Regions from separate parts of the Thioalbus denitrificans genome, predicted to be linked through region 1. Evidence: predicted binding sites of a transcription regulator. Region 1 holds the regulator's gene; each other region holds the start of a gene.

What was found. Region 1 encodes sigma-54, which starts transcription at its own class of promoters, with help from an activator protein. Its sites were predicted from a motif close to TGGCANGNTNCNTGCTT; they were not measured.
Region 2: urtA (urea ABC transporter substrate-binding protein) is a predicted target of sigma-54. The motif match lies at 2,047-2,063, and genes of this name have one in related genera.
Region 3: nifE (nitrogenase iron-molybdenum cofactor biosynthesis protein NifE) is a predicted target of sigma-54. The motif match lies at 1,449-1,465, and genes of this name have one in related genera.
Region 4: DFQ59_RS03770 (pilin) is a predicted target of sigma-54. The motif match lies at 2,171-2,187, and genes of this name have one in related genera.

The regions. Positions count from the first base shown of each region.
Region 1 is NZ_QPJY01000003.1:53,572-56,866, forward strand. Features, by position in the region: gene lptB (LPS export ABC transporter ATP-binding protein) at 1-655, shown strand, start outside; gene DFQ59_RS08535 (RNA polymerase factor sigma-54) at 792-2,243, shown strand; gene hpf (ribosome hibernation-promoting factor, HPF/YfiA family) at 2,261-2,572, shown strand; gene ptsN (PTS IIA-like nitrogen regulatory protein PtsN) at 2,727-3,224, shown strand; gene hprK (HPr(Ser) kinase/phosphatase) at 3,190-3,295, shown strand, end outside.
Region 2 is NZ_QPJY01000012.1:9,267-12,561, reverse strand. Features, by position in the region: gene ureE (urease accessory protein UreE) at 2-472, shown strand; gene DFQ59_RS16910 (urease accessory protein UreF) at 456-1,163, shown strand; gene ureG (urease accessory protein UreG) at 1,201-1,821, shown strand; gene urtA (urea ABC transporter substrate-binding protein) at 2,128-3,295, shown strand, end outside.
Region 3 is NZ_QPJY01000002.1:397,395-400,689, reverse strand. Features, by position in the region: gene nifN (nitrogenase iron-molybdenum cofactor biosynthesis protein NifN) at 1-28, opposite strand, end outside; gene nifE (nitrogenase iron-molybdenum cofactor biosynthesis protein NifE) at 21-1,412, opposite strand; gene DFQ59_RS06315 (hypothetical protein) at 1,632-2,573, opposite strand; gene DFQ59_RS06310 (4Fe4S-binding leucine-rich repeat protein) at 2,618-3,295, opposite strand, start outside.
Region 4 is NZ_QPJY01000001.1:795,089-798,383, forward strand. Features, by position in the region: gene DFQ59_RS19435 (hypothetical protein) at 1-1,545, opposite strand, end outside; gene DFQ59_RS03770 (pilin) at 1,651-2,091, opposite strand; gene DFQ59_RS03775 (Fur family transcriptional regulator) at 2,436-2,867, shown strand.

The DNA.
Region 1 (3,295 bases):
GCGGGTGGAGAGCGGCGAGGTGGTGGGCCTGCTGGGCCCGAACGGCGCCGGCAAGACCACCTGCTTCTACATGATCGTGGGCCTGGTGCGCTGCGACAGCGGCGCCATCACCATGGATGGAGCCGACCTGACCCGGGAGCCCATGCACATTCGCGCCCGGCGCGGCATCGGCTACCTGCCCCAGGAAGCCTCGGTATTCCGCAAGCTCACCGTCGAGCAGAACATCATGGCCATCCTGGAGCTGCGCCGGGATCTCACGCCCGGCAAGCGCCGGCGGCTCGCCGACAGCCTCATGCACGAGTTCCACGTGGGCCATCTCCACGACAATCTCGGCATCAGCCTCTCCGGCGGCGAGCGGCGGCGGGTGGAGATTGCCCGGGCGCTGGCGACCGAGCCCCGCTTCATCCTGCTGGACGAGCCCTTCGCCGGCGTGGACCCCCTCTCGGTACTCGATATCCAGCGCATCATCAGCCACCTGCGCGACCGCGGCATCGGGATCCTGATTACCGACCACAACGTCCGCGAGACCCTCGGCATCTGCGACCGCGCCTACATCATGAGCAACGGCAACGGCATCGCCCACGGCACGCCGGCCGAAATCCTCGACAACAGCCAGGTCCGGGACGTCTACCTGGGCCACGAGTTCCGCCTGTGACTTCCCGCCTCCCCGGTCGCGGGGATACCCGCGCGGCCCGTGCCCCTATCTGCACGGCATGTTATTTGCGTTACAATCCGGACATAACGACAACGGATACCGGATATCCGTTTACGCCTAGACGACGACGCGCCGTATGAAACCCTCCATTCAGCTCCGGCTGAGCCAGCAACTCACCATGACGCCGCAGCTGCAGCAGGCCATCAAGCTGCTGCAGCTCTCAGCGCTCGACCTGCAGATGGAGGTCCAGGAGGCGCTGGAGACCAATCCCATGCTGGAGCTGGCGGAGGACGAGGTCGAAGCGTCGGGTGAGGCGGAGGCGCCATCGACGTCGGGCAGCGAGGCCGAGGACCGCGACCTCGACCTCGAGCGCAACGACGCGGACATTCCCGCGGACCTCCCGGTGGACAGCGCCTGGGACGACATCTACGACGTGCCCAGCAGCAATTCCGGGCCCGACGAGGGTGACGAGCAGGAGTTCGCCAATGTCAGCCATGGGGGCGAGTCGCTCCAGGAGCACCTCCTCTGGCAGGCCAGCCTCGCCCATTTCAACGACCGCGACCTGGAACTGGCCCGGCTGCTCATCGACGCCATCGACGAACGCGGCTACCTCGGCGCCACGCTGGAGGAGCTCCTGGCCAGCCTCGACCCCGAGTTCGAGGTGGAGCTCGACGAGCTGGAGGCGGTCCTGCACCGCATCCAGACCTTCGACCCCCTCGGGGTGGGCGCCCGCAACCTGGGCGAATGCCTGTCCCTGCAGCTGCGCCAGCTGCCCGCCGCCACGCCCTGGCGCAGCGAGGCGCTGAACCTGGTGGAAAACCACCTGGAACTGCTGGGCTCCCGCGACTACGCCCAGGTCCAGCGGCGGATGAAGATCAGCGAGGACGAGCTGCGCGAGGTCATCCAGCTGATCCAGACCCTCAACCCCCGCCCCGGCAACGAGGTGGGCGGCGAGGAGCCCCAGTACGTGGTGCCGGATGTCACCGTGCGCAAGCACCGGGGCAGCTGGCTGGTGGAGCTCAACCCGGAGGCCTCCCCGCGACTGCGCGTGAACCCCAGCTACGCCGCCCTCGTGCGCCGGGCCGACAACAGCCAGGACAACAACTTCCTGCGCACCCAGTTGCAGGAGGCGCGCTGGTTCCTGAAGAGCATCCAGAGCCGCAACGAGACCCTGCTGAAGGTGGCCACCTGCATCGTGGAGCACCAGCGCGGCTTCCTGGAGCACGGCGAGGAGGCCATGAAGCCCCTCGTCCTGCACGACATCGCCGAAGCGGTGGAGATGCACGAGTCCACCATCTCCCGGGTCACCACCCAGAAGTACATGCTCACCCCCCGTGGTATCTTTGAGCTGAAATACTTCTTCTCCAGCCACGTCAGTACGGCGAGCGGAGGCGAGGCCTCCTCCACGGCGATCCGGGCGCTCATCAAGAAGCTCATCGCCGCCGAGCACCCGTCCAAGCCGCTCAGCGACAGCAAGATCGCAAAAATCCTGTCTGATCAGGGAGTCAATGTGGCACGCAGGACCATCGCAAAGTACCGCGAGGTCATGGCGATACCGCCATCAAACGAAAGAAAGCGCCTGCTATAAGGCTTAAGGAGTCAGCTATGCAGACCAACATCACCGGTCATCACGTCGACATCACCCCGGCACTGCGCGACTATGTGAACTCGAAGCTGGAGAAGGTCGAACGCCATTTCGACAACATCACCAACGTGCACGTGATCCTGGGCGTGGAGAAGCTGCGGCAGAAAGCCGAGGCCACCATCCATCTGAGCGGGGCCGAACTGTACGCCGACGCCGAGCACGATGACATGTACGCGGCCATCGATGCCCTGGTGGACAAGCTCGACCGGCAGGTGAAGAAGCACAAGGAAAAGTCCCAGGCTCACAACCACGAGAGCGCCAAGCGCGCCTGAGCCCGGAACCGGGGAGGGCTGACGGGGCCGGCGGCCCCGTCAGCCCCGTCCCGGACTCGAACCCACGACAACCGCGGCGGACCCGGACCGAGACCAGTGAGAGACGCCAGACGATTGAAATCGAACGGATCGCCCCGCACAGTGACGAATCACCATGCACCTGCGTGACATCCTGACCCTCGAACGCACCGCGACCGACGTCATCGCCGGCAGCAAGAAGCGCGCGCTGGAATTCCTCGGCGGCCTGGCGGCGACTGACGAGCCGGAGCTGGACCCCACCGAGGTGTTCGAGAGCCTCATCGCCCGCGAGCGCCTCGGCAGCACCGGCATCGGCCACGGTATCGCCATTCCCCACGGACGGCTGAAGAACAGCGACCACGTCATCGGCGCGCTGGCGCACCTGCAGGAGCCCATCGACTTCGACGCCATCGACGACAAGCCGGTGGACCTGCTGTTCGCGCTGCTGGTGCCCGAGAACGCCACCGAGGAGCACCTCGAGGTCCTGGCACGGCTGGCCCAGCTGTTCAGCGACGAAGAGGCCCGGCAACGGCTGCGCGAGGCACCCGACGCGGCAGCGCTGCTCCAGACGATCCTGAGTTACGAGGCCGCCGAAACGGATGCCCCGGACGATCAGCATACAAAACCTGTTTGAAGTCCAGCAGGAGAATCTCTGCCTCACCTGGATTGCCGGCCAGGCCGGCGGCGAACGTTCCCTGAGCCTCC
Region 2 (3,295 bases), on a different contig from region 1:
GATGCTGCGAGTGACGGAACGGCTCGGGACGCCGGAACAGCCCGAAGTGACCCTCACGCTGCCCTACGAGCTGCGGGTGAAGAGCCGCATGCCGGTGCAGCTGGACAACGGCGAGAACGTGGGGCTGATGCTGCCGCGGGGCACGCAGCTCTGCGACGGCGACCTGTTGCGCGACGAGAGCGGGCGGGTCATCCGCGTCTGCGCGGCCCCGGAGCGCGTCTCCACCGCCCGCAGCCGGGATCCGCTGCTGCTGGCCCGGGCCTGCTATCACCTCGGCAACCGCCACGTGGCGCTGCAGATCGAGACCGCCTGGGTGCGCTACGCAACCGACCACGTGCTCGACGACATGCTGCGCGAGCTGGGGCTGGAAGTGGTGAACGAGATCGCACCGTTCGAGCCCGAGGGGGGCGCCTACGGCGGCGGCCACGGGCATGCGCACAATCACGACTACGTGCATGTGCGCCTGGTCTGAGCCAGAACCGGCGGACGTGGCCGGCGAAGCCGCCCTGCTGCGCCTGCTGCAACTCACCAGTCCCGCGCTGCCGGTGGGCGCCTTCGCCTACTCCCAGGGGCTGGAATGGGCCGTCGAGGCGGGCTGGGTGACGGACGAGCGCAGCGCGGGCGAGTGGATCGGCGGGCTGCTGGAGCACAGCCTCGCCCGCGCCGACGTTCCGGTCTTCGCCCGGCTGCACCGGGCCTGGCGCGAAGCGGCCGAGCCGGAGGTGGAATACTGGAACGCCTGGCTGGGGGCGGTGCGCGAGAGCGCCGAGCTGCAGGCCGAGGATCGCCACCTGGGCGCCGCCCTGGCGCGACTGCTCGCCGACCTGGGCGAGGAGCGGGCCCGGGCCTGGGCCGGACGCGGTGATGCCGGCTTCGCCACCCTGTTCGCCCTGGCAGCGGTGAGCTGGGGCATCCCGGTGCGCAGCGGCGCGCTGGGGCTGCTGTGGGCGTGGACGGAGAACCAGGTGGCGGCGGCCACCAAGCTGATACCGCTCGGACAGACGGCGGCCCAGCGCCTGCTCTCGGCGCTCCAGCGGCGGATGCCGGCCGCGGTGGAGCGGGGGCTGGAGCTGGATGAGGCGGTGATGGGAATGGGCGCTCCGGGTCTCGCCCTGGCCGGTGCCCTGCACGAGACCCAGTACACGCGGCTGTTCCGCTCCTGATCGGAGCGGCGGCGCGATCGAAGTGGAGGACGACACGGTGGAAAACAGGCAGACATTGCGGGTTGGCGTGGGCGGCCCGGTGGGTTCCGGCAAGACGGCGCTGCTGGCGGCCCTGTGCCGGGTCCTGCGCGAGCGGTTCGAGATCGCGGTGGTGACCAACGACATCTATACGCGCGAGGACGCGGAGTTCCTCATTCGTCACGAGGCCCTGGAGTCCGAGCGCATCATCGGCGTGGAGACCGGCGGCTGTCCCCACACCGCCATCCGCGAGGACGCCTCCATGAACCTGGCCGCGGTGGCCGAACTGGGGCGGCGCTTCCCGCAGCTCGACCTGGTGCTGGTGGAGAGCGGCGGCGACAACCTGAGCGCCACCTTCAGCCCCGAGCTCTCGGACCTGACGATCTATGTGATCGACGTCTCCGCCGGCGACAAGATTCCGCGCAAGGGCGGGCCCGGCATCACCCGCTCGGACCTGCTGGTGATCAACAAGATCGATCTCGCCCCCTACGTCGGCGCCTCCCTGGAGGTGATGGACCGGGACGCGCGGCGCATGCGCGGCGAGCGACCCTTCGTCTTCACCAACCTCAAGACCGGCACGGGGCTGGAGGCGGTGGTGGAGTTCATCGTCCGCCAGGGTCTGCTGGAACAGGCGGCCTGAGCCGCCATCCCGTCGCCCGCAGCCGCGCCCGCGAAGGCGCGGTTTTTTTATGCGCGGTACTGGTGCGGGCGGAGCAGGGCCGCACCGTGGGGGTGCGGTGCGCGCGCACCAGCCCGATGCGTGCACCGCGCGGATGCACGGCGGCGGTGCAGCGGGTGCCGTTGCGGCACGGGCGGGGCCCGGTTCCGGCGCATCCGCGCGGGTTGCGGCCGCCCGCCTGCCGATTGGCATGGTGCATGCAATCCCGTTTGCGACGGGCACGACCCGGCTGCTTCACCAACGACCACACACCGGTATGGGGGTTACATGAAGAGAAACAACCGCACGCTGCTCAAGCGCACCGCACTGGCCTGTTCGGCCGCGGTCCTGGGCCTGGGCCTGCAGATGGCCCAGGCCGCCGACACCATCAAGGTGGGCATTCTCCACTCGCTCTCCGGCACCATGGCCATCAGCGAGACCACCCTGAAGGACACCATGCTGATGCTCATCGATGAGCAGAACAAGAAGGGCGGACTGCTGGGCAAGCAGCTCGAGCCGGTGGTGGTGGACCCCGCCTCCGACTGGCCGCTGTTCGCCGAGAAGACCCGCGAGCTGATCCAGCAGGACAAGGTGGCCGCCATCTTCGGCTGCTGGACCTCGGTATCGCGCAAGTCCGTGCTGCCGGTGGTGGAGGAGCTCAACGGACTGCTCTTCTACCCGGTGCAGTACGAGGGCGAGGAGTCCTCCAGGAACGTCTTCTACACCGGCGCGGCGCCGAACCAGCAGGCCATTCCCGCGGTGGACTACCTGATGAACGACGTGGGTGTGGAGCGCTGGGTGCTGGCCGGCACCGACTACGTCTACCCGCGCACCACCAACAAGATTCTCGAGGCCTACCTGAAGGCGAAGGGTGTTGCCGATGCGGACATCATGATCAACTACACCCCCTTCGGCCACTCCGACTGGCAGAGCATCGTCTCCGACATCAAGAAGTTCGGCTCCGCCGGCAAGAAGACCGCCGTGGTCTCCACCATCAACGGCGACGCCAACGTCCCCTTCTACAAGGAGCTCGGCAACCAGGGCATCTCCGCCGAGGAGATCCCGGTGGTGGCCTTCTCCGTGGGCGAGGAGGAGCTCTCGGGCATCGACACCCGGCCGCTGGTGGGCCACCTCGCCGCCTGGAACTACTTCATGAGCGTCGATACGCCTGAGAACGACGCCTTCATCAAGCAGTGGCACACCTTCATCAAGAGCGACAAGCGCGTCACCAACGACCCCATGGAGGCCCACTACATCGGCTTCAACCTGTGGGTGAAGGCGGTGGAGAAGGCCGGCAGCACCGATACCGACAAGGTGGCCGAGGCCATCATCGGCCTGGAGACGCCCAACCTCACCGGCGGCAAGGCGGTGATGCTGAAGAACCACCACGTCACCAAGCCGGTGCTCATCGGCGAGATCCAGGATGACGGCCAGTTCGCGGTGGTCTGGGAGACCG
Region 3 (3,295 bases), on a different contig from region 1:
CCTTGTTGCGCTTGAGGATCTCAGCCATGACGGGCACCTCCCTGCCAGGGGGCAGGCCGGCGCACGGCCTCCCAGATGGGGCTCTCGAGGGTCAGGCAGAGCTGGCGGGCCAGCTCCACCATGCCGTCGTAGCCGGCGTAGCCGAACTCCCGTTCCTGGTTGATGTCGAGGAAGGGGATGCGCGCCTTCAGCGCCGTGTACATGTTGCGCCCACCGGCGATGAGGATGTCCACGCGCTGCTCGCGCACCAGGTCGATCAGCGCCCTGGGATTGCCCTCCTCCAGCATCCTGGCGTCCGCGCCCATCAGCTCGCGGATGCGCGCCTTGTCCTCCTCCGTGGACTTCCTGGTGCCGGTGGCCACCACCTCCATGCCCAGGTCCTGCAGCGCGGAGATGACCGACCAGGACTTCACGCCTCCCGTGTAGAGCAGCACCCGCTTGCCGCGCAGGCGCTCGCGCCAGGGCTCGAGCGCAGCGAAGATGCGCGCCTCCTCGCGGGCGATGACCCCCTCGGTGCGGTGGCTGAGCTCCGGGTCGCCGATGAGGCGGGCGAAGTCGCGCAGCGCCCTGGAGACGTCGGTGACGCCGTAGAAGCTGCCCTCGAACCAGGGGGTGCCGAAGGCCTGCTGCAGCTTGCGCGCCACGTTCACCATGGCCTTGGAGCAGACCATCATGTTCACCTCCGAGCGGTGCATGGTCTGCACCTCGCGGAAGCGGGCGTCGCCGGAAAGGGTGCAGAGCACCCGCAGCCCCAGCTCGTCCAGCAGCGGCAGCACGTGCCAGAGCTCGCCGGCGATGTTGTACTCGCCGATGAGGTTGATGTCGTGCACCCGCACCCCGGGCGGCGCGACGCCCTCGGGCAGGGGATCGGGCTCGCGGCTGCCGCAGACGTACTTGACCATCGCCTCCCCGGCGATGCGGTTGCCGAGGTTCTTGGTGCCGTAGAAGCCGGCGGCATCCACCGGCACCACCGGCGTGCCCCAGCGCTCGGCGGCGGCCTTGCACACCGCCTCCACGTCGTCGCCCACCAGGGCGGGCACGCAGGTGTTGTAGACGAACACGGCGGCGGGCTCGTGGGTCTCCACCGCCTGCTTGATGGCGTGGAACAGCCGCTTCTCGCCGCGGCCCATGATCACGTCCTGCTCGGTGAGGTCGGTGGTCATGCCGATGCGGTAGAGGGTGGGGCCGCTGGAGCGGGTGCCGCGGTTGTCCCAGGAGCTGCCGGCGCAGGCGATGGAGCCGTGGACAATGTGGGCCACGTCCGCGATGGGCAGCAGGGCAATCTGGGCGCCGTCGAAGGCGCAGCCGCCGGCGGTGGCGCCGGGCTTGGGCCGGGCGCAGCCCGACTTGGACTTGTTGTTGTGGCTGCAGGCCGGTTCGTCCAGCAGTGCCGCAATGTCCTTGGGTTTCATGCAGAAATCCCCTTCAATCGTTGTCTGCAGCGAAGATTGCAATGCTCGTGCCACTGGACTTAAACCATTCCCCTCAGTGGCTTGCATCACTGTCCGCTTGTCGCAAAGGCGACAACCGGCCCGCATTGACGGGTTCTCGACAGGGATCGATCCGGCGTCGTGGCATGGGACAGGCTGCCGTCCCGGTTGCCGCCAGCGGCCGTGAATCGGGCTCTGCGCCTAGGTGCAGTAGGGGTGCGCGCTCCAGCGTCCAAGCACCTTCAGGTCCCGTGGCGGGAGGTAGTCGAAGGCGCCCATCAGGTCACGGTGCACCGCCGCGGCCAGTTCGTGGGGCACGCGACGGCTGCCGAGCATCCAGAAGTACCAGGCGAAAGGGTATCCAGCCGACCGGTCGAAGGCGTGAATCTGGTTGGCCAGCTGGGTTCCCCGGGACGGTTCCGACAAACGGAGCCGGGGAACATCCGTGTCCATGGGAATTGGCCTCACGCTGAGGCGCGTATCCCCGTAGCGGTCGACGGCGTCACGCAGGGCCAGGATCCAGTGTTCGCACAGAGGCGCATTCTCACCCGCGCTGCTCGATTTCCAGTCCGCCACGAAGCGGACCACGGGCAGATCGCTTCCATGCCGGGTTTCCAGCTCCCCCAGCAACCCGGCGGCGTCGAACAGGCGCCGGAACTGGTAGTGCCCGTTGCCGACGGAGCGGGGTTCGAGCCGGGGATACTCGAAGGGATCCAGGAACTCCCCCAGGTTGTCGGGGATCCACCCGGGGATCACAAGGGGTCGATCCACCACCTCCCTCAGTTCTTCCACCTCGAGTTGGAGGAACTCGGCAGGGCCCTCGCCGAGCCGGGCCACGAAATAGTGGGTCTGGCCATCCAGGCGGGTGGCCAGCAGCCCGTCATCCGCATAACGGGCCAGGAGGCGCAGTACATCGCCCTCCGCTTCACGCTCCGCCCACTCGCCAATGGAATCAGCCACCCGTTCGCCGTCCGCGCTCACGACACCTCCAGGCCGGTACCAGCCGCCACGGGTCAGCGCGTGATGGAACACCGGGCCCGGGCTGAGCGTATTGAGGGTCTCCACGAACGCGGGGAGGTTGGCGGGTGTCTGGTCGGCACACAGTTTCGCCAGGGACAGGGCCAGTTCGTTGCTCTGCGGCATGTTCTCCTCTCTCGTACCGGTACGCGCGCAGGGGCGGCAGGGTTTCAGGTCGCCGGGCCGGGGGCGGTGGTCCCCGGCTCCTGGTGGGCGAGCCGCCTCTTGGCGACGGTGCGGACATCCATGTCGGGATCCCGGGCCAGGGAGCCGAGCAGCCGGACGGGGGCGCGTTCCGCCACCGTCAGACGCACGCGCCAGTCGGTGTCAGCGGCCAGCCCCTCCAGCCACTCGGGCGGCATGCGTTCGGCGACCCGGCGGCGGACCTCGGCTTCGGGATCCATGCACATCAGCGGCAGGCTCTCCACCGGCAGCCGCGCGGCAACCGTCTTGCGGACTTCGCGGTCGGGGTCGCAGATGAGCCGGAACAGTCGTCCGGTCGGCAGGCGCCTGGCCAGGAATATCCGCACCTGGTAATCGGTGTCGCTGGCCATGGCCTCCAGCTGATCCGGCGCAAGACGTGCGGCAACGATGACCCGGACATCCCGGTCGGGATCCCGCATCAGGCGCTGCAGGTCCTCTTCGGGGAGGCGCCAGGCCAGTACGCGCCGCACCACCTCGTCGGGATCATCGACGAGAGCGGGGAGACGCTCCTGCGGTGCGTGGCGCGCGGCGATGGCCCGCCGCTCCCAGAATTCGTCGGCCAGGTAGTCCGGCGCCAGTTGCGGGTTGGTGCGGAAGAAACGGTCCATCTGGCGCCCGCTCATCGCGACCACGCAGCTCTCGCC
Region 4 (3,295 bases), on a different contig from region 1:
TGACACTACGCTCTCTGTCATTTGTTGCGCGAGACCAACGGCGCCAAGATTCAGGGGGCTTGTGTTCAGTGCTATTTGTGCGTCTTTCAGGCCCGTTGGGCTTATGCCTGTAGTCTCTGGGTGCAGGCATTCGTGGTATAGCTGGAGGAGAATTAGGCCGGAATTATTCTTGTCACGGTCCAGGGCCTCGGAAATGATTCTGCCTGCTTCATTGTATTTGTGTTTAAAGGTAAGTCTGTTTACATAGAATTCAGTGGCGCGAACGGAATCAGGATGTTCATAGAGGCTGTAGATTGCCAAAGCGTTGGCATCGCCCCAGGTCTTTGCATTGGTGTGAGTGCTGTATGCAAAAACAGATGTTGCCAGAATGACGATAAATATGAAGTAGGAATTCGAAATATTTCTGGTCGCAAAGACAAGCGAGCTGGCGGTTAATAGGGAAATGCCCATGCCTGGCAAGTAGTTTCTATGCTCGAAATACAGTTCGAGTGGTATGAATGAAGATTCGAGCAAATGGCCAATGAAAAACCACAGAACACAGAAAGCATACATCGGGGCCCGTTTTCTGAAATAAATGGAAGAGCCCAGGAGCGCCCCAAGAAAGAGTATTGCCGCAAGAGTGGTCGCCGGCGAAAGTATGCTGTGAGAAATCTCTATGTCGTCATAAAAGATGCTGGAGCTGGTAGATGTTGGGATGACTAGGTTGTAGAGAGATAGTATCAATACCCTTGACTGGGTCAGCAGACGCTCCCATATGCTGAAGTCCCTGATCTCATAAGTGACGAGATAGCTGGGGATGGCCGACAAGACTTTAATGACAAGAAGAGCGCACGGTAGTATTACAACGATTAGTCTCCATCTCCTGAATGAAGCGGGCTCATCGGTGCGGTTTGACTGTATGAGGAAATAGTCGATTAATAGAGTCAGTGGGATGCCGAGAACTGCATTCTCTTTCGACAAGACGCCAAGTGACAATAGAAACGGATATATGATCCAGAGTAAAATTGCGGCAGAATATTTTGAGTTGCTGGCGGTCGTTTTTCCATAAACAAAAGCTATCAGGGCGAGTATTACAAACAACGCCGAGAGGATGGTCATTCGTTGAACGACGTAGAGGACGGTTGAGACATTCAGCGGATGGAGAAGCCAGATCGCAGAACCAAGCAAGGCGACAAGATTTGCGCTCTTTCTCAGGAACGCAATGTTAGAGTTGCGGCAGATTATTAATAACAGCCACGCCCAGGAAAGGCCTGTAATCAAATGCAGGCACAGGTTGACGTACTTGAAACTCCAGGCGTCAAACGGGTAATCCTCGGCGGTGAGAATGAAGCTGAGCATGGAGACGGGGCGGCCTGGCAGCCCGGCCTGGTCCGCTCGGCTGAGGGCGACAGCTATGGGATCGGGAAAATATCTTTTGACCAATTCAAGGGAGGAAAAGTCATCCAAAAGGAACGGGCCGCCCAACCCGATCCAATAAATATATATGGTGACGAGGCAGACAAAGAAAAGCGATCCGATAAAAACCCTATCCGAAGCGTCTTGCATGGGTGATTGCATGGAAGATATTCATACAGCAAAAGAAAACGCCCACCGAAGTGGGCGTTTTCATCAACTTGGAACCTTGTTCCTTGTCGCGAAGAACGACACGGATCAGTTGCGGCAGTTGGAGGGGTAATATTTCTGATCCGCAATAGCGCCGGAGTTGCTGCAGGACCACTCGATATCCTTGCGCGCGGAGTCGCGGGTGCCGGTCAACTGTACCCGGGTCCCGTTGACGGCAGTGTTGATGTTGGTCAGGAACACGCCCACGACAGGCTGAGCGGCGTTGCTCCAGGTCATGCCGCTGGTATAGGGGGTGGTGCGTCCCGTATCAATGCCGATTGAGACAGAGCTGGCGGCCAGGGTGCCGTTGGTGGAGTAGTACTCGGCTACTGTGGTCTTTGCCTCGGCCAGGGACGCCAGACCCTCGGACACTTTCGAGCGGGCGATGTAGTCCTGATAGGCCGGGATGGCGATGGCGGCGAGGATGCCGACGATGGCCACCACGATCATGAGTTCGATGAGGGTGAAGCCCTGCTGGGTGCGCTTCATGGTGATTCTCCTTGCTGTTCTCTGAGCGGGAAACGATGGTCTTCTTTGTTGCCGGGATGATGCCCTTGTATTCCTGATGAAGCAGGATGCATGCCAGGAAGCATCAATCTAAAGCATTGTCGCTGATTGTTATTGTAAGCAGATGATGTTAGGTGAATATGTAGACTGTCTCACACTCCTGTCAAGACGAGAAACCCTCATGTGGGCTGGTTTTTCCCTTCCGGCCAGTAATTGCTCGTGACCTGCAGCGTTAGAAAGTGACGCGATGTGTCACCTTGCCTGTCTCCTGATTCCGCGCTCACGGGATAGACTTTGTCTAAACCGTGTACGTATACTGTAACACCATGGGAACGTTAACGAATTCACAGCCCGTGCCGGCCCCCGACCTGATGGGGCTCCTGAGGCACCACGGCATCAACCCCACCCAGCAGCGGCTCGAGATCGCCCAAATTCTGCTCGCACGTCCGCAGCACATGTCGGCGGAGCAGGTGTTGCTGGAGGTCAACCAGGGCCAGGCCCTGGTTTCGAAGGCGACGGTCTACAACACCCTCGGCCTCTTTGCCCGCAAGGGGCTGGTGCGCGAGGTCATCGTCGATCCCTCCAAGGTCTTCTACGACTCCAATGTGAGTGCTCACCAACACTACTTCAATGTGGATACGGGCGAGCTGACCGATATCCCCGGGCACACCATGACCATGCCCGGCCTGCCCACGCCACCGGAGGGCACGGAGGCGGTGGCCGTGGATGTCATCGTGCGGGTGCGTAACAAGGACTAGCGGCGAGTTCCTGGTTTCGGGTATCGAGGAGGTGGCTTCGCTCTGGCGGGTGAGTTGGCAGAGGAATCCGCCCCTCCGGGGTTGGTTCAAGGTCCTCCATTCCCTGCGGCCGTAGGGCTGGATTCAGCCGGCCGGACGAGGCGCCCTGTTCGATGCTGTTGTGCAGATGAATCTTGCACCTACGAACCGGTGGCCGGTGGCCTGTGGCGCTCATTCCAAGGCCGGGTTCGTCCGGCCGGATACAGATCTCCGGCAATACACCCCTTCGTGTTCTTCGTGGCTTCGTGGTGAAAGGGCGGACTGGGATCCGGGGAGGGTTTCAGGTGGCTCCGCGTCATCCGGGGGATGTGGGGTGCGGTGGGTGGACTCTCCATTTGACACTGGGTGTGAACGTGGTTTGGTGTTTTCCCAGCCTTACCTTATACTTT